3 regions of the Pseudoalteromonas sp. 2CM32C genome follow, and region 3 is predicted to be linked to each of the others. Evidence: predicted binding sites of a transcription regulator. Region 3 holds the regulator's gene; each other region holds the start of a gene.
The links. The regulator sigma-54, encoded in region 3, starts transcription at its own class of promoters, with help from an activator protein. The targets are predictions, from matches to a motif close to GTTGGCACGNNNNTNGNNT.
Positions count from the first base shown of each region.

Region 1: a site for sigma-54 is predicted at 2,935-2,953, ahead of glnA (glutamate--ammonia ligase). Genes of this name have one in related genera too.
Region 2: a site for sigma-54 is predicted at 4,580-4,598, ahead of nirB (nitrite reductase large subunit NirB). Genes of this name have one in related genera too.

Region 1 covers NZ_JALNTI010000010.1:83,701-91,947, reverse strand. The annotation lists gene glnL (nitrogen regulation protein NR(II)) at 1-753, opposite strand, end outside; gene MTF67_RS15805 (DUF4124 domain-containing protein) at 837-1,358, opposite strand; gene glnA (glutamate--ammonia ligase) at 1,473-2,879, opposite strand; gene typA (translational GTPase TypA) at 3,386-5,206, shown strand; gene MTF67_RS15790 (CBM9 family sugar-binding protein) at 5,505-6,233, opposite strand; gene MTF67_RS15785 (BLUF domain-containing protein) at 6,306-6,731, opposite strand; gene MTF67_RS15780 (MBL fold metallo-hydrolase) at 6,820-7,908, opposite strand; gene MTF67_RS15775 (DUF2959 domain-containing protein) at 8,051-8,247, opposite strand, start outside.
Region 2 covers NZ_JALNTI010000006.1:156,001-164,247, reverse strand. The annotation lists gene MTF67_RS12745 (glycosyltransferase family 2 protein) at 1-155, shown strand, start outside; gene MTF67_RS12740 (endonuclease/exonuclease/phosphatase family protein) at 214-1,161, opposite strand; gene MTF67_RS12735 (hypothetical protein) at 1,193-1,648, opposite strand; gene MTF67_RS12730 (LruC domain-containing protein) at 1,648-3,843, opposite strand; gene MTF67_RS12725 (hypothetical protein) at 4,101-4,337, shown strand; gene nirB (nitrite reductase large subunit NirB) at 4,748-7,321, shown strand; gene nirD (nitrite reductase small subunit NirD) at 7,308-7,661, shown strand; gene cobA (uroporphyrinogen-III C-methyltransferase) at 7,672-8,247, shown strand, end outside.
Region 3 covers NZ_JALNTI010000001.1:579,758-588,004, reverse strand. The annotation lists gene MTF67_RS02755 (YgiQ family radical SAM protein) at 1-958, shown strand, start outside; gene mgtE (magnesium transporter) at 1,027-2,385, opposite strand; gene MTF67_RS02745 (HPr family phosphocarrier protein) at 2,494-2,766, opposite strand; gene rapZ (RNase adapter RapZ) at 2,810-3,655, opposite strand; gene ptsN (PTS IIA-like nitrogen regulatory protein PtsN) at 3,675-4,127, opposite strand; gene hpf (ribosome hibernation promoting factor) at 4,132-4,419, opposite strand; gene MTF67_RS02725 (RNA polymerase factor sigma-54) at 4,446-5,945, opposite strand; gene lptB (LPS export ABC transporter ATP-binding protein) at 6,015-6,740, opposite strand; gene lptA (lipopolysaccharide transport periplasmic protein LptA) at 6,737-7,273, opposite strand; gene lptC (LPS export ABC transporter periplasmic protein LptC) at 7,263-7,817, opposite strand; gene kdsC (3-deoxy-manno-octulosonate-8-phosphatase KdsC) at 7,814-8,247, opposite strand, start outside.

The DNA.
Region 1 (8,247 bases), on a different contig from region 3:
TAAAACCACTTGTTGTATTTTACTCTGATCAATAAACACATTAGGGATACTAGGATCGTAATCTTTTTTTAATTCGATATTTGAACAATTATCGAGTGTGCTTAACTTCACTACCGACTCTAACGCTTGGTGTATATTAACGTAAGATTTTTGTGGCAGTTGATTAGGCCCTAAAAGTCTATCTACTAGTTCACGTAATCTGTCTGCTTGCTCAATGATGAGCTCAGCGCATTGATTTCTTTCTTGCTGATCAACCTCATATTGCAATAATTGCGCCGCTCCGCGAATTCCACCTAAAGGATTTTTAATTTCGTGTGCCAAGCCTCTTATTAAGTTACGTGCTGCTTGGTATTGATGCATTTGATTTGAAGCTTGATCGTGCTTTATTTCATCGTCCGTTTGACGACATTCTAATAAAATATACGCAGTACCTTTAAAGTTAATTCGCCTTGAATTAACACTTACTTTGGCATGGCGAGAATCGCTAAAGACTACGTCAGCTCTGTGTTGTTGGCAATCAACGCCATCAATTAATGAAAACTGCGCGATGCGTTTTAAGTCAATTGAATGGTAATTAAAAAGGGTATCAAAGGGCTGTTCGAGTAAGCGTTTAGTGGCAAGCCCAAGTAACTCACTGGTACTGGTATTGGCATAAAAAACGGTAAAATTTTTATCGAGAAGCATAACTGCCGTTGTTTGATTTTGCCATATGGCATCAAGCAATTCGGGGCTAAAATTTTCGTTATTAATCATGTTTGCACCATTTTAGTGCGCAGGTGTTTACAGGCCAGGTTTTATCTTAAATGAGCTGCTGCGCTTAAGTATTAAGTTTCGCTTTAATTGCTATGGACTTTGCCTTTTCTGCGCATATTAAATATACGTGGCTCGCTCACAGCGATAATTTGGCTTTTCTCGTTAAACAGTCTTAGTTGAAGCATATGTTCACCGGCTTCAACATCAGCAATTGCAAATACTGAGTTATTTATTGCAGGGCCGTTTGCTTCTCCATTAACAAGCAATTGAATGGTATAGCCTGCTTTAAAGCTCGGCATTACGCGGCTGGTGACGTATATTGTGCCGGTATTTTCATGAATGGTTTGATTGTGCTCAGGTGACGTAATGGCAATACCAAACCCTGTTTTTTTAGTATGGGATTGGCTGCTGAGAGTCGCTATATCTTTAGCGGGCATAGTTAAGCTCTGGCTAGAGAGTTTTACCTCTGTAGCACCTTTACGCGGTGTATCTGAAAACACTAAAACGCCGTTTTGATCTTTCCAAGCGTAAATTCTTTTTTCACCCGCATAACCATAATTACTTAATCCTAAAGTAATCATTAGCAATAAAATCTTACTATTCACACTGCTACCCTGCAATTTTTATGATTGCTTAACTTTAGTGGAGTTTGATTTAATTTACCATTAAAAAAGCCCGCTAAGCGGGCTTGAGAACACACATTCTTTTACAGTGTCAAATTAACAGCTGTAGTACATTTCGAACTCAACTGGGTGAGTTGTCATGTTAAGTTTTTCAACTTCTTGACCTTTAAGTGCAATGTAAGCATCGATTAGGTCGTCAGTGAAAACACCACCTTGAGTTAAGAACTCGCGGTCAGCACTTAATGCATCTAGTGCTTCACCAAGTGAAGATGCAACTTGTGGAATTTCTGCTGCTTCTTCTGCTGGTAAGTCGTATAAATCTTTATCCATTGCATCGCCAGGGTGGATCTTGTTTTTGATACCGTCAAGGCCAGCCATAAGCATTGCTGAGAAAGCAAGGTATGGGTTAGCTGTTGGATCTGGGAAGCGTACTTCGATACGACGACCTTTCGCAGATGGTACCACTGGAATACGGATTGAAGCAGAACGGTTACGTGCAGAGTATGCAAGCATTACAGGTGCTTCAAAGCCAGGTACTAAACGTTTGTACGAGTTAGTTGATGCGTTAGCAAATGCGTTAATAGCTTTAGCATGCTTGATAATACCGCCAATGTAATAAAGCGCTTCTTCAGAAAGACCGCCGTATTTATCGCCAGCAAACAAGTTAACACCGTCTTTAGCTAAAGACTGGTGACAGTGCATACCAGAACCGTTATCACCAACAATTGGCTTAGGCATGAATGTAGCTGTTTTTCCGTATAAATGAGCCATGTTATGAATAACATATTTCATTTCTTGGATTTCATCTGCTTTTAAAACCATACTGTTAAAACGCGTAGCAATTTCGTTTTGGCCTGCTGTTGCTACTTCGTGGTGATGTGCTTCTACTACTTGACCTAGTTCTTCAAGTACTAAACAGGTAGCTGAACGCCAATCTTGTGAAGAATCAACAGGTGAACAAGGGAAGTAACCGCCTTTAACACCTGGACGGTGACCAGTGTTACCGCCTTCATAATCTTTATCTGAGTTCCATGCTGCTTCTACAGCGTCAACTTTGTACATTGAACCAGACATGTCTGATTTGTATTTAACATCGTCAAAAAGGAAGAACTCTGGCTCTGGGCCAAATAATACAGTATCAGCAATACCTGTAGAGCGCATGTAATCTTCAGCACGTTTAGCAACTGAACGCGGGTCGCGCTCGTAACCTTGAAGTGTAGAAGGCTCTACAACGTCACAACGTACGATTAATGTTGTTTCTTCAGTGAAAGGGTCAAGTTTTACTGATTCAGCAACAGGCATTAAAACCATGTCTGATTCGTTTATGCCTTTCCAACCAGCAATTGAAGAACCGTCGAACATTTTACCGTCTTCGAAAAAATCTTCATCAACTTGGTGATGAGGAATAGATACATGTTGCTCTTTACCCTTTGTATCAGTAAAGCGTAAATCAATGAACTTAACGTCATTTTCTTTAATAAAATCTAAAACCGATTGTGACATGTGTCCTCCAACTATTGGGTTTTATTATTGCTGCATAATTGCTTTGTGATTTATTAAGCTGATTTTGTGCCATTTTTATAACTCTATGTTTATAGGTTAAAAAAACTTAGTTGCTACAATGTGGGGCATAAAATAGCACCACTATGGTGCATTTAAATTCCACTTTGGTGCAGGCTATGTGCACTACAATTTGTTGTTAATTTAATCCCTCGAAATCAGCATAACCTAAATGTAAAAGAGTGCCAAAAATATCGTATAAATACTGAAAACTGCATTTTTGAAAAAATAATGGCAATTTATTTCATATAATTGTCATATATAAAACAGATACTTAGTAAAAGTATTGAGAAAGTTTTGAAAATTGTATTGGATAAACTTTCATCCATGTCATTAATGAGGGATAATATGCGCCCTTTTAAATCCTATGCTTGGACATCTCGTGAAAACGCAGATGAGTGCGTAGATCTTGCAGGATCATTGAGAATTTAATTTCTCTGAGTAAATATATGAGCATCGAACAGTTAAGAAATATAGCGATTATCGCGCACGTTGACCACGGTAAAACAACTCTGGTTGACAAACTACTTGAGCAATCAGGTACATTAGAAACACGCGGCGGTAACGAAGAGCGCGTGATGGACTCAAACGACATTGAGAAAGAACGTGGTATTACCATTTTAGCTAAAAACACAGCTATCTCTTGGAATGACTACCACATCAATATCGTAGATACCCCGGGACACGCCGATTTCGGTGGTGAAGTTGAACGCGTACTTTCGATGGCTGACTCAGTATTATTACTTGTTGATGCTCAAGAAGGTCCAATGCCACAAACGCGTTTCGTAACGCAAAAGGCATTCGCGCAAGGCTTAAAGCCAATCGTCGTTATCAATAAAATTGATAAGCCAGGTGCACGCCCAGATTGGGTTATGGATCAAATCTTTGATTTATTCGATAACCTTGGTGCAACTGATGAACAGTTAGACTTTAAAGTAATCTACGCATCAGCTATCAACGGCTGGGCAACATTAGATTTAGACGAGCCATCAGACAACATGGAACCTATGTTCAAGATGATCGTTGACGAAGTATCACCACCGGATGCAGATCCTGAAGGTGATTTCCAAATGCAAATCTCTCAGCTTGATTACAACTCGTATAAAGGTGTAATTGGTATTGGTCGTATCAAACGTGGTTCTGTTGCGACTAACCAACAAGTTACAGTTATTGGCGCTGACGGCACGACTCGTAACGGTAAAATTGGTTCAGTACAAAGCTACTTAGGCCTTGAGCGTATCGACACTGATAAAGCTTATGCTGGTAACATCGTTACTGTAACAGGTTTAGGCGAGCTTAAGATTTCAGATACGCTTTGTTGTCCTAACAATGTTGAAGCATTACCACCACTAAGTGTTGATGAGCCTACAGTTACAATGACGTTCTCTGTAAATAACTCTCCGTTCTGTGGTAAAGAAGGTAAGTTTGTAACATCACGTAATATTCGTGAGCGTTTAGACAAAGAATTAGTACACAACGTAGCACTTCGTGTTGCAGATACTGATAACCCAGATAGCTTCCGCGTATCAGGTCGTGGCGAATTACACCTAGGTATCTTAATCGAGAACATGCGTCGTGAAGGTTATGAGCTTGCTGTATCTCGTCCAGAAGTAATCTTACGTACTGTTGATGGCGTGTTAGAAGAACCGTATGAAACACTAACTATTGACTGTGAAGAAGAGCACCAAGGTTCTATCATGGAGCAAATTGGTCTTCGTAAGGGTGAACTTACTGACATGGCACCAGATGGTAAAGGCCGTATGCGTATGGACTTTATGATCCCAAGCCGTGGCTTAATCGGTTTCCAAACTGAGTTCATGACATTAACGTCTGGTTCTGGCTTACTTTACCATACGTTCGATCACTACGGTCCGCACAAAGGTGGCGAGCTAGGTGTTCGTAAGAACGGCGTAATGATTGCAAACGCAACAGGTAAAGCACTTACTAACGCATTATTTAACTTACAAGAGCGCGGCCGTTTATTCATCGGTCACGGTGTTGAAGTTTATGAAGGTATGGTTATCGGTATTCATAGCCGTGATAACGACCTTACAGTTAACGCACTTAAAGGTAAGCAACTTACTAACGTTCGTGCATCTGGTACAGATGAAGCACAAACATTGACACCACATCTGAACTATTCACTTGAGCAAGCGCTTGAGTTTATTGCTGATGATGAGTTAGTAGAAGTTACACCTGAGAACATTCGTATTCGTAAGCGTCATTTAACTGAAAATGAGCGTAAACGTGCGGGTCGTGCTCCTAAGTAATAATCTATTAATTTAGAAAAATGATTTCAAAAGCCGCTGTATTGAAAAATACAGCGGCTTTTTTGTTTTTAAAGCAAGAGAAGCTTTCAGTTTTTAGTTATCAATATTGAGCTCTAAAAGCGCAGCGCCTCTCATCCTCTTTGTGAAAAATATGCTTAAAAAATATTTGCACAAAGAGAAGAGAATGAGAAGTAAAAGAGCAAGCGCTAAAATAACTGACAGTTCAAAGCCTCTATTTTGTTGGTTGGTTTTTTGTTGTGTTTCGCTGCGCTTAAGCCAATCTACTCGATAACTTACATCACTTTTTTGGTAGTAAGGTGATTTTGCCAAATACATCTGCGTCTATAAATCCTCGGTTTCTGTCACCGTTAACTGGCTGTACTTCGTGTGATCCCATAAAATGCTCGCGTGTTTCACTGCCATCGTTATCGCAATAGGCGAGCATAAAACCAATAATTTGTTTTTCTGTTAATTTAAGCGGTGTATTTTTTGCGTCTTGCTGATAATCATTCGGGTAGAGTTTTATCGCAACTTCCCAAGTAATGTTATAGGGCGCAGTGGTATTGCGTTTCCAGTTGCTAACTAAGTGGTTGGTATACAAGTGCGCTTTTTTATCAGGGCCGTAATCGGCAGCTTGGTTATCAAGGCCAATATGGTACGCTAAAGCGGTGTGGTTAAATTGGTGAATCCCGCCCGATGCATCGCTATCTATAAATATTTCAAGGGCATCGTCATCCCAATATTTATAGGTAGGGTCTGGGTGTGTATCTATTAAAACATCATCTACAATATCGGCTTGTAGGTATAAGAATTTCTCATCCCACAACAAGCGATAGCGGCCTTTAAAATCGGCATCGTTTGAAGGCAATGTACCATCCATTAAATGTGGCATATCGTGCCAAGCAGCCTTATCCCATGCGCTTTCAGATACGCCGTCAATATTAATAGGGGTTGACGTATATTTAACGTCAGCAGCCATTATTTGGCTGCTGATCACTAAGCTCGTGGCTAACAGTACTTTTTTCATTAATTGTTCCATTAATTAAAGTTGGCTTAGCTTGGCTTAAGTTAACAATAAAAACAATAATACATGTGAATTTTAACTAATAGCACCTGTAATGCTGCCTTTTAACGCTAGCATTAATAAGTGGGCGCTTTCGCCAGACATTTTAAATGGATTAAAATCAACAGAGCCTGAAAATTTCAGATTCAGTGATTGGGTTACTCTAGATTGTGGAACATAACCCATAGACCACTTTTCAAATTCTCTTTCTGGAATTTGGGTATAGTTAAGCATAATTACATTGTGGTGACGTTTGTCGTTTAATATTTGTTGATAGGTATTATTTACTGCGGTTCTGGAGCCTTCAAGGCACTGTAAAAAGTATTCGTTACTAAAGCAAAGCATGCCGGTAACATGTGTTTTTACATTATAGGTACGAGCACTTTGTAAAATACTTTCTATATCTTTTGGGCCAAAGCCGTCTGAAATTTTGCTTGCGTAAATTAGTCGTACTAGAAACATAATAACCCCACATTGCTTAGTTAATTAAAGATAGTTCAGCTAGAGGGTTATTACGAATTATGTTGATGTATTTCAGCTGGTGGGCAATTTAAAATTTAATACTTTCACCTTCATTTAAAATATAAAGCGGCACGGGTGATTTCATTGTTTCATGCATGTGTAATAAACGTAGTAAAGCCGAATGACTACTTCGGTCGCCCATTTTCCATGATGAGTTACCGTACCCCCACGGTATCATGACTTTACAGTTAAGCTCGTGTGCGGCCTTAAGAGCATCTTCTGGGGTTGTATGGACATAACGATACCACTTGGGATTATCTTCGCTGTAGTAAGAGGCTATCGGCATTAAGCACACATCAATATCGCCATACTTTTGCTGAATATCGCTAAAGTGTTTGGAGTAGCCGGTGTCGCCTGCAAAAAATAAGGTGCTGCCATTTTGTTCAAGTAGCCAGCCATTCCATAAGTCTTTATCGTTGTCTTCGTAAATAAAGGGTACTAATACACGGCTGCTAAAGTGATGCGCTGGTAGTGCATGAATGGTTAAATCATCAATTTTAGTTTTTGCATACCACGCCATTTCGCTAATATTAAGTCCTGCGTTTGGAAAGTTATCTGCCATGCCTAATGGTGCTAAGTAGCGAGGTTGATTACCTATTTCTTCTATGTCTGATTTATTAAAATGATCGTAATGAATATGCGAATACATAATGGCATCTAGGTTTTTAAGTTCGCTTTGAGTAAGCCAATCACCAGGTTGTCTATAAAACCCAGAGGCAAGCTTAAATGCTAAATCAACGGGTGAGTCAAACTGCTCTTTTACGGGGTCGAACACTACATGCTGTCCATTTGGTGTTTGGATCATAAAGCCAGCATGTCCTAACCAGCGTATATTAAAGCCAAGGTTTAACCGTGGCTTTAATTGCTCAGCATTAAATGTGCAATTTTCAGCAGTGGTTTCGCATATTACATTCGGGTGTTGTGGGTAGCAGTCAGCCTCACAGGTAACCGGATAGGTTTTATCGCCCGCATAAAGGTTGTGATAACGCCCTTCACGCTCACCTGATTTATGAATTGGCGTTATGCTGTCTTGCCCAGCAATTACATTTACAGTGTTTGCGCTGCAGGCGGCTAAAAAGCTTGAGGTAATAAGTAAGCACAGAGTATGTAATTTCATTTCGACTGTTGTTATTGTTTTAAAGAAGTTTAAGCTTATCAAAAGCTATTTATTAAACAATGTGTTAATCGTAACAAAAAATAATCACAAAAAAGCCCGTTAAAATTAACAGGCTTTTAGAGCTGTTATAAAAATAGCATTATTAGGCTTTGTTCATTTGCTCAATAAACTTATTTGAATCGGCGATTGACTTGTTCATGTCGTTCATCAGTATCTGAATGTCGCGTTTAAGGTTAGTAAATTCACCTTTTATAGCAGCAACTGCCTGTGCATTTAAATTATGCTTTAAGTACAAAACGTTATCTTTTAGTGATGATAGTACTGGTTCCATTTTACTTT
Region 2 (8,247 bases), on a different contig from region 3:
CCAAAGCCAGAATGCTCGAATGTTATAGCGAATACTACCGAGAAATAGGTTATAAGTTTAAAGCTTTTTGCTTAGCCACTGCTGCATTTTTATTGTTTCCCCATAGGCGAAATCTTCAACACTTAGTACATGACATAAAACAGTCTATTAAATAAATTTAAAATACATGTAAAACACTAAGGTTAAAAAGGCGCTTATTATATTGAGCGCCTTTTATTTTAGACTTATTTTATAGCTTAACATTTTGTGATCACTGCCTTTAAAGTCCGTGACCACTAGGCTTTGTAATAAAACTTGTTCGCTCATTACACAGTGATCTATAGGTAAGCCAGTCAAAATAGAGTGCCCTTTTTTAAAAGGCATAAAGCTTGAATATCGATACTGCCCAAAGCAAGTTTGATCTTGCTGCCACTCAAAATATGAAGACCAAGGTACTACATTTAAATCCCCTGCAACGAGCCATGCGCCCTTTTCATTTTGTGTTGAAAGCTTTAAAGCCGCTAATAGCGTATTTCTATTTTGCCAATGACGTTTAGAGCGTGGTGAAGGCGGGTGCGCAATAAACGTAGTCAACACCGTATTACCCACCATAAACTTAAGTTTTAAATACCCTAACTTGTCGCCATCTAATTTAACTTGTTGCTTATAAACCATAGGTATTCGCGATAAAACAACCATACCATAAGGTATTCCCTCAACCTCCTCATAGCCAAACATGTCGGTAGTGGTTATAAATTGAGTTAACAGGTGGCGATTTTTATCACTAAATTCCTGTAAAATAAGCACATCCCAATTTTCATCACGCAAACTCAGTAAATGTGTTGAAAGGTATTTATTACTATAATTAACATTAATTTGCTTGATTGATAAAGCCTCTGAATTAACAGGCGATGTTACGGGAAAAGACACCAAAATAGGGCCTAGCCCCAGCGCGCAAAGTAGGATCACCACTGCAGATAATTTGTACAGTTTTAACAACATAAGTGCGCCCCCGCACATCAACGCCGCAATTAACATCTGTACTCGTAAAGATGAAAATACATCGGCATAAAAGCTAGTTAAGGGATTAAACGCGAGTAAGATAAATACGACTGCTGCACATATAAAAATAATCCGCAAAACTAAATAGTGCGGATTATTACTTTCTGGGATATTTGACATTACTTTTTAAACCTAACCATTTTAATAACTATTATCTGATAACAAACTGTTGTTGTGCTTGAGCAGGTTCGTACTGCCAAGTGAATAAAAGCGGTTCGGTCGACTCATCGTAAAACCAAATTTCAGCAATCAGTTCAATATCTTGATTGCTTAACACTAATTGCGTATCGAGAGCGGTATTACTAAGAGGCCCTCTGTAAATACAGTTGTTATAATCTGCTCGTTGAGATGCCACCTTTTTTTGGCACACATTTAAGTAGGCTCTTAAATCGCCCATCCCTAGGTCAACATCAACATCAAGTGAATACTTAGTAGATAAATTAAATTCGTTATCAACAGTGATTGCGTTAATCCCTGTTGGATTATTTGCTGGTGTAGAGGTAGAAGATACCGTCGCGACTGCTGGTGCTTTTGTCTCTTCTGAACCACCGCCGCCACATGCTGTTAACCCTATTGATAGTGATAAAATTAATAGTGTTTTTTTCATTACTGTTCCCCTCTTACAACAACATTACTAATACTGTAATCGTTAAACCACGTTGGCTTTTGTTTACCCGATGATTGAGCAAACTCTGCAAAACTTCCGTAAGCGTCGGTTATGTCTACCCCTTCAAGGGGATGCAGCCATTGCATACCGACCTCCATTGCCCACGGTAAACCGTTTTCGTTAAGAAAATACAAACCATTGCTTTGTACGCTGGCATCATCTGCGTTTGTAACGCTGTATAGTGATGTATCAAACGCTTCAGTTGGTGCCTGGTTTTTAATGTGTACTTCCCATCCTCGGGCGTTTTTACCGACTAAAAAATCACCGTGGTAAAAGCCATTAGTTGCAAAAATAAACGGGTCAAGTAGCGTACCGGGAGATGCACTTTTAGCTTTTGGTTCTTTTAAAGGAATGCTCATGCTAAAGGTAACTTTAACGTTTTCATCGCAATTATCTTCTGTTCTAAAGTAACTACAGCCCGACTCTTTTGAAACGTGAGCCCAGGTATCTTGCATGAAAATGAGGATGGCTTCGTTTCTACCTGCCTCCAAAGGACTCGCTGTTTGCGGTTGCCCGTCAATAATAAAGCTAATTGCATCTTCATCTACTTCGTCTCGCATGATAGTGCGTGTGCTGCTACTAACGGTTTCTTTTAATCTCACAGCAAAACCATTATGATATGTGGCTCCAATACCAATCAGTTGACCATCTATTTTATAGCCAACCACATTACTCCCTTCCATAAGCTGTGTGGTTCTATAATTGAGTACTAGATCATTAAAGTCGTAATCACCTGCAAACGGCCATCTATCCTCAAAAGCCAGGGTTACCCAATCATTTTCGCCAGGGTAAACAGCGCTTGCATAAGTGGTAATTTCGTAATCTTCTACTTCGCCGCCCAGCACACCGCCTGTTGCCGTGATAAGCGACGCCTCTGTGCCATCGGTGACTCTGAATCGAGCCCATGTTTGGCCCGCTTTAGTGTTACTTGGCACCGTGATTAAAATGCTGTTATCGCCTTCATTTATGGCACGTTTAGTTACTGTTCTTTCATCTTCAGTAAAACGGCCATTTTGGTCCCAATCAAACCACGCATATAAAAAGCCAGAAGTAGACGCGTTAACAATAATTTGCGAGTCTTGCCCTGCCGAAATAACCGTTACAAAGCTTACGCCATCGTCTGAATCATCAATAGGAGACAATAGTAAATCGGCATTGGTATTAATGTTTTCACCATCCACCGAGCTTCCCAAATAAATTAAATCTGAGCCGGTACTATTCGGGTCAAATAAATGCCTTGCGCCACTTTGCTCAAGGCTTGTGTTGTAAGGCGCTGGCGCGTCACCAAAATCAATTGAGCTATCAGTTACTTTTACTTCCGCAATGGCACAGCGCGCACCGTCGTTTTGACTTGATTTAGGCCCCGATGTAAACACATTTGCCACCGGGGTGTAGCCAACCACTGGGCTAACACTTAAATCAACTTTATGAATTTTACCGCTTTTATTGTTACTAAAATAAAACTGGCCCTTTACATCAAAATAAGCCGCGCCAAATGCGCCAGTATCATCGCCTACATCAACTTGAGTAATTAACGTGTGGGTATTTGCTGCAATATCTATTTCGTATAAATTGCCATTTGGCTCAACCGCGTATAAAAGGTTACTAGCTGGGTGAAAGGCAAAGTCATAAATAGACAATCTCCATGTGTTTGTATTGGGTAACAAACTTGCCGTAATAGATGCTTCTAAATCACCATCTAAATTAATACCATATAGGCCAAAGTTAGGATGATAAACATAATAGGTAGCCCGTTGGTCATTGCCCTCACCTACAACTTGTATATCACCGACGTAAAAATTAGTGGAAGGTAAACCTTGTACGTTTAGCCGTTTCATTTCGTAGTTGCTGCCAAGCTGTACTACGCTGCCAGGCGTTTGCTTACTGTAACCGTACATGTATTGATCTTTATAATTAAAACCAACTGCGTTAACGCTGTTAGTATTTAATTCGTTAGCGAACGTTAGCTGCGATGCCAAAACGGTAGGTTTAGCTGAAACTAAATCTATTCCGTAAAGTTGCGCGTTAGCATCTTGCATTAAAAATGCCTGGCTGGGGCACGACTCGAATGGTTGACTGAGCACAGCGCATGGAAATATAACTAAGCATGCTGTTGCAAGTTTATTTAGTTTCATAATTTAGCCCTTAAAAGTTAAGTAATTAAACTGTTGCAGGGTCTATTCCAAAACTTAACTTTATGAATTTATTATAAATAAAATAAATTCAGTATAATCCTAATGCAGTTTGCAATTGGCAAGTTTGCATTTTGCAAAATATGAGAGAATACACTCGCATGTTTACTTACAATTTAAATATTATTTTTTACCAATAACTATGCTTTACTATTATTGGTTTACGCTAATTAGCTGAGCTTTTTGATTAAGGGGGAAAAATGAGCATTGTTACAGATATATTTTTATGGCTTTTAATTGAAACAGCCTTCGGTTTCTTGTTTTATGCAACAGGTTGTATGCTGTTAAAAGTTACAACGTTTGGAAGCTATAAAATGGAATTTAAAGATTATGCTAGTTTTAAACAAAGGAAATCCAAAAAAGTAGTGCCGGTTATTGCGCTAGGCGTTGGCTTCTATATAACTATGATTACCCTGCTCGCTTTCATTAATAGTTAACTACATAGCTAAAAAACACGTTAGCGCTTATCACTGGTTAAATGGATGTTGCACGCAACATACCCATATGAGTATCTCCCACAATTTAACAAAACAATGGGGATAACTCTCACTCATTTTCAAAACATTAAATATATTTTTTACTGCACTAATTAGTACTAACCTTGCACCTAAAGTGTTCGTTTTTAAATCTCTAAATCCTAAAAGCACATTAATATCACTATTAATCAATAGCTTAAACTTATGGCTAGGTTATTGCTTTATTGAACACTAAGCACGTTAATTAACGGCATACATATTGGTTGAAAAAGCAACCAGAGGCAAAGAGGCCCGTACACAATTGTATTTAATTACAATCGTGACGGGCTTTTTTGTGTGTAAAATTTAAACCGTCACTGAAGGAATGCCTAATGCAAACCGCGCAAAAAATACTAATAATTGGCAATGGTATGGTCGGACATCATTTTGTAGAAAAAATGCGCCAAAGCGATGCTAACGCAAACATCACCGTTTTGTGTGGTGAAGCAAATCTAGCTTACGACCGTGTTTATTTATCAAGCGTATTTGATGGTAAAACAGCAAACGATTTAGCCCTAACTACTTTAGAAAATTATCAACAACTCAATATTAGTGTATTCACTAACCAATGGGTTGAAGGCATAGATAGAGTAAACAAAGTTGTTAATACTCAAACAGGCGATCAATACCCGTACGATAAGCTTGTACTTGCTACGGGCTCGTTCCCGTTTGTACCGCCAATTAAGGGAAACGATCAACCACATTGTTTGGTTTATCGCACCCTAGAGGATTTAGAGCAAATAAAAGCCAGTGCCGCAGCCAGTAAAAGTGGTGTAGTTATTGGTGGTGGTTTATTAGGACTTGAAGCCGCGAACGCCATTAAACAATTAGGACTTGATACACATGTTGTTGAATTTGCGCCGCAGCTTATGGCTGTCCAGCTAGACGAGCAAGGCGGCACGCTATTAAAAAATAAAATAGAAAAACTGGGTGTGACTGTTCATACATCAAAAGCGACCAGCGAAATAGTTAAAGGTGAAACTAGCCGCTTTAGATTAAACTTTTCAGACGACACTTATTTAGAAACCGACTTAATTTTATTCTCTGCCGGTATTCGTCCTTATGATCAGCTAGGTAAAGTGGCTGATCTAGAGCTTGGGGAGCGTGGCGGTATAGTCATCAATAACCAGTGCCAAACATCAGACCCTGATATTTTGGCTATTGGCGAATGTGCCCTATGGGACAAAAAGTTATTTGGCTTAGTGGCGCCGGGTTACAACATGGCTCGCGTTGCAGCAAGCCAGCTAAGTGGCGGCGAGCTTGAGTTTTTAGGTGCAGATATGAGCACTAAATTAAAACTACTAGGTGTAGAAGTAGGATCTATTGGTGATGCGCATGCAAAAACGCCCAACTGCAAAGAGCTCATTTATCAAGATCCAATTAGAGATTGCTACAAAAAAATTGTATTAAATGAAACTGGCGATAAGCTTTTAGGCGCTGTCCTTGTTGGCGATACCAGTGATTACGATACGCTACTTCAATACATGTTAAACGACATGGACTTACCAGAGCACCCTGAATGTTTAATTTTACCAGATAGCGCCGGCGCCCCTTCTCTTGCGGGCAGCGCCCTACCCGTTACAGCCACTATTTGTTCGTGTCATAACGTGAGTAAAGGCGACATTGTGGGAGCTATTGATGGTGGCTCATGCGATTTAGCCTCAGTTAAATCATGCACCAAAGCTGCCAGCGGTTGCGGTGGTTGTGCAGCGTTACTTAAATCGGTAGTTGACGACGAACTGGCAAGTCGAGGCGTTGAAGTAAATAATCACCTCTGTGAGCACTTCGCGTATTCGCGTCAAGAGTTACTCCATATGGTTAAAGTAGAAAGCATCAAAACTTTTGATGGTTTAATAGCTAAACATGGCAGCGGCCATGGCTGTGAAATATGTAAACCCGCAGTGGCCTCTATTTTAGCCTCAACATGGAACGATTTTATCCTAGAGCCAACCCATGTAGGTCTTCAAGATACAAACGACACCTTCCTTGCCAATATGCAAAAAGACGGCTCTTACTCTGTTGTACCGCGTATTGCTGGTGGTGAAATTACACCCGACAAACTCATTGTCATCGGTCAAGTAGCTAAAGACTTTAATCTTTATTGTAAAGTGACTGGCGGACAACGCATCGATTTATTTGGTGCACGTTTAGAAGAGCTGCCTGTTATTTGGGAAAGACTGATTGATGCTGGCTTTGAGACAGGTCACGCTTATGGTAAATCTCTGAGAACGGTTAAGTCGTGCGTAGGAAGTACATGGTGTCGTTATGGCGTACAAGACAGTGTAGGTCATGCCATCGATATCGAAAACCGTTATAAAGGATTGCGCTCTCCTCATAAAATTAAAATGGCAGTGTCAGGTTGTACCCGCGAATGTGCTGAAGCACAAAGTAAAGACATCGGTATCATAGCAACTGAAAATGGCTGGAACTTATACGTGTGTGGTAACGGTGGCATGCGCCCTCGCCATGCAGACTTATTTGCTACCGACTTAGATACAACCACGCTTATAGAATACATTGACCGTGTATTGATGTTTTACATAAAAACCGCCGACAAGTTACAGCGTACTTCAGTATGGATGGAGAACTTAGAGGGCGGCCTTGATTATCTCAAAAGTGTAGTGATTGACGACAGTTTAGGTATTTGTCGAGAGCTTGAAGAACAAATGGATTTGGTAGCGAATACATACGCATGTGAGTGGAAAAAAACAGTAGACAATCCAGAAGCAACAAAACGCTTTCGCCAATTTGTTAATAGCCCACAAACCGATGACAACATTTTGTTTGTGCAAGAACGTAATCAAATTCGCCCAGCTACAGACGCTGAAAAACGCGAACAACAGATAACTCAAAACCGTATTGCGGTAACAGAAATACAAGAGGAGCAAGCTGATGTCTTGGCATAATATTGGAACAACCGATTGCCTTGTTGCTAACAGCGGCGTATGCGCACTAGTTAAAAACCAACAAGTGGCTATTTTTTACCTACCACAAAATGAATGCCCTTTATTCGCAGTCGGTAACTATGATCCTATCGGTAAAGCGAATGTGTTATCGCGCGGAATTATTGGCTCTTTCAGTAATAAATTTGTTGTGGCTTCACCTTTATATAAACAGCATTTCTGTTTAGAAACAGGCCAATGTTTTGAAGATGAGTCAATTCAAGTCCCCGTGTTTGATATTAAAATTGAAGACGGCAACGTATTTATAAACGCTGAGCCTAAAGCAATGGCAGCTGTCGCTTAGAGGAATAATTATGAGTGTGCTCTCTTATTTTTCAGGTGTTGAAAACATCTGGTTAAACAAAGTAATTAACAAGCTAACCAATGGGGTTAAGTTTACCGACAAAAAGGCTAAAAATGGCCATGTTTATATTATTGGTGCGGGCCCAGGCGATGCCGAACTCATTACGGTTAAGGCTCAGCGATTAATTCAATCTGCCGATATTATTTTGTATGACTGGCTAGTAAGTGAAGATTTACTAAACACATTACCTAAAAAAGCACAGCGAGTATTCGTAGGCAAACGCGCTGGTAAACACTCTATGTCGCAAGCGAATATTTGTGATCTTTTAGTTAAGTATGCTCAACAAGGGTTAAATGTAGTGCGCTTAAAAGGCGGCGATCCGAGCATTTTTGCTCGTATAAATGAAGAAGCTGACGCGCTAACACAAAATAATATTAGTTTTGCAATTGTTCCTGGTGTGACAACCGCTTGCGCTGCATCGGCATATACAGGTATTCCCTTAACTGCTCGTGATGTAGCTCGCAGTGTAACTTTTTTAACCGCTCAATTTGCCGATCCTAAAAAGTTACCTAATTGGCAAAATTAC
Region 3 (8,247 bases):
AGAGTCCATTATTGAAGAAATTGAACAGATCAGAGATAAAGTGCCTGGTTTTACAGGCGTTATTTCTGATCTAGGTGGGCCAACGGCCAACATGTATAAATTACGTTGTACAAGTAAAAAAGCAGAAAGTACCTGCCGACGCTTATCGTGCGTATACCCTGATATTTGTAAGCACATGGATACGGATCACACGCCAACAATCGATTTATACAAAAAAGCACGTGATGTAAAAGGCATTAAAAAGGTTCTTATCGCTTCGGGCGTTCGTTATGACCTTGCTGTACGCGATCCTCGCTATGTTAAAGAGCTAGTGACACATCATGTGGGCGGGTATCTAAAAATAGCGCCAGAGCATACTGAAGACGGTCCATTATCAAAAATGATGAAGCCGGGCATGGGCGCTTACGATCAATTTAAAGAATTATTTGATAAGTACTCGAAAGAAGCGGGTAAAAAGCAGTATTTAATTCCGTATTTTATTTCTGCGCACCCAGGAACTAAAGACGAAGATATGGTAAACATGGCTTTATGGCTTAAGTCTAACGACTTTAAGTTGGATCAAGTGCAAAACTTTTACCCATCTCCAATGGCCAATGCGACCACTATTTACCATACAGAGATGAACTCACTGCGTAATATCAAGAATAATAGTGAAGTAGTGCCAGTGCCAAAAGGAGCACGCCAGCGCAGATTACACAAAGCTATTTTGCGCTACCATGATGCATCGGGCTGGCCAATGATACGTGAAGCACTTCGCAAAATGGGTAAAGCTAACCTAATTGGCAAAGGGCCAAACTGTTTAGTGCCAGAAGAAGGCCGCGATGAAAAAGCGGGTAAAACCGTAAATAAAGGCCGTAAAGGGGCTCGCCCAGCGCTTACACGTCATACGGGATTTAGTCAGTTTAAAAAGGCTAATACAAAACCTAAAGTGGGTGGAAATAGGCACAAGGCCAGATAGTTATTACCGAGACAATAAAAAGCGCAGCTATAAATTAACTGCGCGTTTTTTTATAACAGCTTTTAAATTTATATTAACAACCAAGTGGCGGTGCCTAAAAAGGCAAAAATACCCACAATATCTGTCACTGTTGTTAGCACTACGCTGCCTGCAAGTGCAGGGTCTATATTCATTTTTTTAAGTAAAATTGGAATACTTGCACCAGCGACCCCTGCCACAACTAAGTTCATAAACATGGCAAAAGCGAGTACGCCGCCGAGCATAAAGTCCCACTGCCAAAGTGCAATTACACCCGCGATCAACAATGACCACAAAATGCCATTGAGTGCTCCAATAGCGAGTTCTTTCATCATTAAAAAGCGTTGGTTGGTTTGATTTATATGACCAACAGCTATACCACGAATAACAAGTGTAAGTGATTGACTGCCAGCAACACCGCCCATAGAAGGAACGATGCCATTAAGCACTGCTAAAATGGGTAAAATATCGAGTGTGCTTTCAAAAAAACTGGCTACAAAGGCGGCCGCAAGCGCGGTTAATAAGTTAACTCCTAACCATACTGAGCGTTTTTTAGAGCTTTTTAAGACAGGAGCAAAGGTATCTTCTTCATCATCAAGGCCCGCCAAACTCAGTAAACTATGTTCGGCGTCTTCACGAATTACGTCAACAATATCATCGATCGTGACACGACCAAGTAGCTGATCGTTGTCATCAACAACTGGGGCCGAGATCCAATTATGGCGCTCAAAAAGTTGTGCGACTTCACTTTCATCCATTGAAATTGGAATTGACTCACATTCTTCATCCATTAAATCGCGAACAATTTTTTCTGGTGGATTAGTTAGCAATGTACTCAGCGATAAAGCACCAATAAAGCAGTTATGCTTATCAACCACATACAGGTCATCAGTGCCTTCAGGTAACTCTCCGCGAAGTCGAATATAACGTAGTACTACATCAATGGTCACATCTGGGCGAATAGTTACCGTATCGGTGTTCATGAGTGCACCAGCAGAACGCTCTTGATAAGATAGCGCTTGTGTTGCGCGCTCTCTATCTTGGGTGTCCATGGCGCTAACAACGTCTTGGTAAACGGTGTCAGGCAAACTACGTAATACTTCACCTAGGTCATCGTGACCCATGTCTTCAGTGGCAGCAGCAATGTGCTCAGGCTCCATTTGGGCAATAATACCCAGGCGCACGTCTTCTGATAATTCTTCGAGTACATCACCTTGAACATCAGGATCAACTAACTGCCATAGCAAGCGACGAATTTTGTGTGGAGATGATTCTAATAATAACGCAGTATCACATGGCGCTGTTTTTGCGAGCATGCGCCTAACTTGAACAAACTGACCACTATTAAGTGACTTGGTCACTTGTTTTAGTTGTTGTAGTGGGTAGTCTTGTTCAAAAGCTTCGGGCATTGGCGTCCTTTATTTATACTGTAACTGTTACCTAATGGGTGGGGGAGTACGACCTAGCAGCCAGTTATTTTGATTATAGTTATTTTATTTAAATGTTAAAAATTAACGTTACTCTTGTTCGTTAAATCGTTGCGAAATAAGTTCTCCAATGGCATTTAAAGCTTGCTCTGCATCAGGCCCTTCACATACCACTTTAACTTCTTTACCTTGGCTACTTTCAAGTAGCATCAGTGCTAATACACTGTCACCAGCAGCTTCTTTATCATCTTGAAACAAGGTGATTGAAGCATCAAATTTTACAGCGAGTTGGGCTAATACAGTCGCGGCTCTGGCATGCAGTCCTAATTTATTTTGTATTAAAAAAGTGTCTTCTATACGCATACATTACTCTATCAAAGCTGAACAGGTTATTAGTTTTGTAAAATTACTTTTCTTGTTCTCTGTGACGTATTTTTACATTGGGATGCGTAACTGCAAAGCTTTCGCCAATTGTTTGCGCTAAATATACAGAGCGATGTTGCCCGCCAGTACAGCCAATCGCAATAGTTAAATAGCTTCTGTTATTTCGCTCTAGGTGTGGTAGCCATGTTTGTACAAAGGTTTGTATTTGCCATGTAAATTTTTGAACTATGCTGTGGCTAGCCAAATAATCTTTTACTGGTTGGTCTAGGCCATTGAGTGGTTTTAGTTCAGGCTCCCAGTGCGGGTTAGGTAAAAAACGTGCATCAAATACGTAATCTGCCTCTTTAGGAATGCCATGTTTAAAACCAAAAGATTCAAATGTAACAATCAGCTGCTTGTCTTTTTTACCTAGTATTTTTTCGCGAATTGATTCAGCAAGTTGATGAACGCTTAGCTCACTAGTATCGATCATGTAATCGGCGCGCGTAATTAGAACATCGAGAAGTTCTTTTTCTTTTTTTATGGCTAAATCAAGCGGAAGTGAATCTATTGATAAAGGGTGTAAGCGTCTGGTTTCAGAAAAGCGCTTAATAAGGGTTTGATCTTCACTGTCTAAGTAGAACAGCGTTGGTTTTGTAAAACCCGGTAAGTATTCGATGATGTGATTAAATTCATCTTGCTCTTTTGGTAAATTTCGCACATCTATACTAACGGCAATTTTATCGTAGTTATCAGAAACGCTTCTAATTAAAGAAGGTAATAAATTTACTGGAATGTTATCTACGCAATAATAACCTAGATCTTCAACAACGCGCAAAGCAACCGACTTACCAGAACCAGAACGGCCACTTATGATAATCAACTCCATTAATCACCCTTTAAATTTGTTACGATTGGTCAACAATAATTTGATACAACTCAGCATCCGATTTAGCACAGCGGAGCTGCTTACAAAATTCTTTATTTTTTAGTTTATCAGCTATCGTTGCTAGCGTCTTTAAATGCTGTTGGTTATCGCCTTCAGGTACGATGAGTGCAACAAAAATATCAACAGGGCGGTTGTCTATAGCATCAAAATTAATCGGTGTTTCACTTACTAACACCAATGCTAAAGGTTCTTGTGCGCCGCTCATTCGGCCATGTGGAATAGCAATACCTCTTCCTATCCCTGTGCTGCCTAGTTTTTCGCGGGTTAATAAAGCGCCCAAAATATCCTGTTGAGATAAATACGGTAATTTATCGTGAGCCAGCTCGCTAATAAACTCTAAAATTCTTTTTTTACTATTAAAAAGGACCGCAGCTTTACTGCAGTCCTGGCATATAAGTGAACTTAATTTCATCATATTAGTGTCGAGCAAGCTTCTCTTTGTGTTTAATTACTTGACGGTCAAGCTTGTCAATCAATGAATCAATAGCTGCATACATATCTTGATGTTCAGTGGATGCGAATAATTCAGCACCACTTACATGAATAGTTGCTTCTGCTTTTTGATTTAGTTTTTCTATATCAAGAATGACATGAACATTATTAATATGATCAGAGTGCCTTTCTAGCTTCGCAAATTTGGTATTTATATAGTCTCTTAATGAATCAGTTAGTTCTACATGACGACCAGTTAAATTTAGTTGCATAAGCATTACCCTCTTTGTTTAGCGTCTTAAATCAGGCTCTTTCGCTGATTTGACGGTGGAATAGCCAGAGATTCGCGATATTTTGCGATTGTACGTCTCGCTACTTTAATTCCTTGCTCAGCCAATATATCCGCAATTTTGCTATCACTCAATGGTTTTGCTGAGTTTTCTGCTGCGATTAATTTTTTAATAAGTGCACGTATTGCAGTAGATGAACATTCTCCACCATTTTCGGTACTTACGTGGCTTGAGAAAAAGTATTTAAGCTCAAATATTCCACGCGGTGTGTGCATATACTTTTGCGTGGTTACGCGCGAAATTGTTGATTCGTGCATTTCTACCATTTCGGCAACATCATTTAAAACCATCGGTTTCATGGCTTCTGGCCCGTGTTCAAAAAAGCCCTGTTGTTGTTTAACAATACAGTTAGTTACTTTTAAAAGTGTATCATTTCTACTTTCTAAGCTTTTTATAAACCATTTAGCTTCTTGTAAATGTGAGCGAATAAATTGACTGTCGCCACTTGATTTAACTGTACGTGACATTGCTGCATATTGGCTGTTTACACGAATTTTTGGCATGCTGTCTGGGTTTAACTCTACAACCCAGCGACCTTTAATTTTTTTAACTGACACATCAGGTATTACATACTCAGACTCTTCTCGTACTATTGTGTCTGCAGGCTTAGGATTGAGCGTATGAATAAGTGTCATTACTTCTTTAAGCTCATCTTCTTTGAGCTTCGTTTTTTTCATTAATGTACGGTAGTCACGAGCAGCTAACAAATCAATGTGCTCGGTTAAAATCATTTTTGTTTCATCAATATAAGGCGTGCCTTTATCAAATTGATTTAACTGAATACACAAGCACTCTTGTAAGCTACGTGCCGCAATACCCACTGGGTCAAATAGCTGAATGCGCTTTAATACCGCTTCTATTTCGTCAAGTTCAACCTCAACGTCATCGTCGTTATCTTGATTAAAGCTCTCTAAAATCTCTTCGCAACTGAGTGTCAGTATGCCTGAATCATCCACCGCTTCTACAATAGCAATAGCAATGGCTTCATCTGTAGGGCTAAATGGCGTTAATTGTAATTGCCACATTAAGTACTCGTGAAGCGTTTCAGTTGATGCGCCCTGATATATAGACTCATCTTCAGGCATTGGGCCTGAAGATGATGCAGGGGCTGCACTCATGTACTCATCCCAGCTAACGTCCATTGCCATGTCGTCACTTACGGTATCTTTAGCAAGCGCTTCACCACTGTCTTGTTCATACTCGCTAGGGGCTTCATCTGCAGATACGGTTACTGTAACTTCATCGTTATCTGCTTTTTGCTCATTTTTGCCCGCAAGATCATCGGCATAGTCTTGCTCCTCAACCTCAAGTAATGGGTTGCTGTCGAGCGCTTCTTGTATTTCTTGCTGAAGATCCAATGTACTTAATTGCAGCAAGCGAATAGCTTGTTGCAACTGAGGTGTCATTGTAAGTTGCTGGCCCATGCGCAGCTGTAGTGATTGCCTCATGTATCTCTAACAATCCTTTTAAGTTGTTATAATTAATACTAGCAGATGCTTATAAATAAGGCGTAAATGTTACAGCCTAAATTGCTCGCCTAAATATACATCGCGTACAGTTTTATCATTTAATACGTGTTCAGGGGTACCAGAAGCAATCAGTTCCCCATGAGAAACAATGTAGGCTTTTTCGCAAACATCAAGGGTTTCTCTTACATTGTGGTCTGTTATTAATACGCCAATCCCACGGTTTTTCAGGTGTTCAATAATTTTTTTAATATCTAATACTGAGATAGGGTCAACACCGGCAAATGGTTCGTCTAACAAAATAAACTTTGGATCTGCAGCTAAAGCACGAGCAATCTCTACTCGGCGACGTTCTCCGCCCGATAATGCCATACCTTTGCTGTCGCGAATGTGTTGAATGCTAAATTCATCCAATAGATTATTTAATGTATCTTCTCTGGCTTGCTTAGTGAGCTCCTTTCGAGTTTCTAAAATAGCCATTAAGTTTTGATACACTGTTAATTTTCTGAATATAGACGACTCTTGTGGTAAGTAGCCAATGCCTAATCTAGCACGACTGTGCATAGGTAAAAGCGTAATATCGTTATCATCGATAGATATTTTGCCTTTGTCGCTAGGGACTAAGCCTACAATCATGTAAAAGGTTGTTGTTTTACCTGCGCCGTTTGGCCCAAGCAAGCCTACAATACTGCCAGCTTGAACTTCTAAGCCCACATTTTTTACAACTTCACGGCCTTTGTAGCTTTTGGCTAGTAGCTCTGCTTTTAATGTACTCATGGTTGGCCTTTGTCATTTTTTTTAGGCTCCACAGGCACTAAGATAGTGTGTACACGGTCAGTTGAGCTTTCATCTTTTTCGGCGCTAATAAGCTGCTGTTCTATATCGTAGGTAATGCTTTTAGCATTCATTTTTTGCCCAGCTTGAGATATCTCTGCATCTCCAATTAATGTTAAAAAACGCGTTGAAACATCGTATCTAACTTCATTAGCGCTGGCGCTCATTATTGTGCCGTCGGCTTGTTTTTCTTCAAAATATGCAGGCGTACCTGTGGCAATTAACAATTGCTTGTTGTCGCCTAGCTCATCGCGCTTGTGAACCTCAAGGCGGTCTGCGGTAATTTTTCTGTCGCCATGAATAATTTCAACATTTTTTTCGAAGATACCTACGTTTTCTTTTAGTTGACCCTCTTGTTTATCCGCACTAATCGAAATTTGATTTGCAGAAATTGGCGCTGTTGGTTCAGCGGCATTAGTACCTAATGCAAGTAAAAATGTTGGAATAATAAAGAGTGTTGATAGTTTATTGGTCATAATAAATAGTTCGCGTATGGTTAATTAATTTTATCACTTCGGTTTTTAAATCGGCTTCTAAGCCTTTACCGGTGATTTTTAAATTGGGCCCTGTAACAATGACAGGCTGCTCTGATTGCATCGTTAGTAATTTTATATCTACCTGAATGTTATCAGCATTAATTTTATCTATCATTGCGTTATCAGTTAAATTACTAGCAACAACGTTACCTTCTAATATTAGTTGTCTGCCTTCGTATAATGTTGCTTCATTAGCGTTAATTCGCCATGTTTGTTTGTCGTTGTATAGCGTAAAAATAGGTTTATCAAAAAAGGTAAACCCTAATTCTTGATATAGCTCCATTCGCGCTGCCGTTACTTTATGGCTGATTTTCCCATTTTCGTCATACGCTGTTTGTTTTAGCTCTATGGCTGTGTAATCGGGCTTTGCAATTATGTCTGCTTCGGTTTGTTGTGGTAAATTTACTTGTGTGAAATAAGGGTACCAAAGCCAAACCATACAGCTGATGAATAAAACGCTTAATATTATGCGCGCTGCATTCATGAACTAGTCCCTTTTGTGGTCAAAGGTTTGTTATTTTCAAGCATTAGCAGGTCGGTTAGTTCTCTCACTGCACCAAAGCCACCTGGCATTTGTGTTGTATAATGTGCTAAACGTTTTATTAGCGGATGTGCGTCATTTACTGCAACAGCAAACCCTACTAACTCCATCACTGGCATGTCTGGGCCATCATCGCCAATGTAGGCAATTTGCTCATCATTTAAATTGAGCTTTGTTTTTAGTTCTTCGTAAGCGAGTAATTTATTTTCTTGGCCTTGGTATATATGTTGTACTGTTAAGCTTGTCATACGCTGTTGTACTATTTTTGAGTGGCGTCCTGTAATTACCGCAACTTCAAAGCCACTATTAATTAGCGCTTTAATGCCAAAGCCATCTTTTGTATTAAATGCTTTGAGCTCTTCGCCTTGGTTAC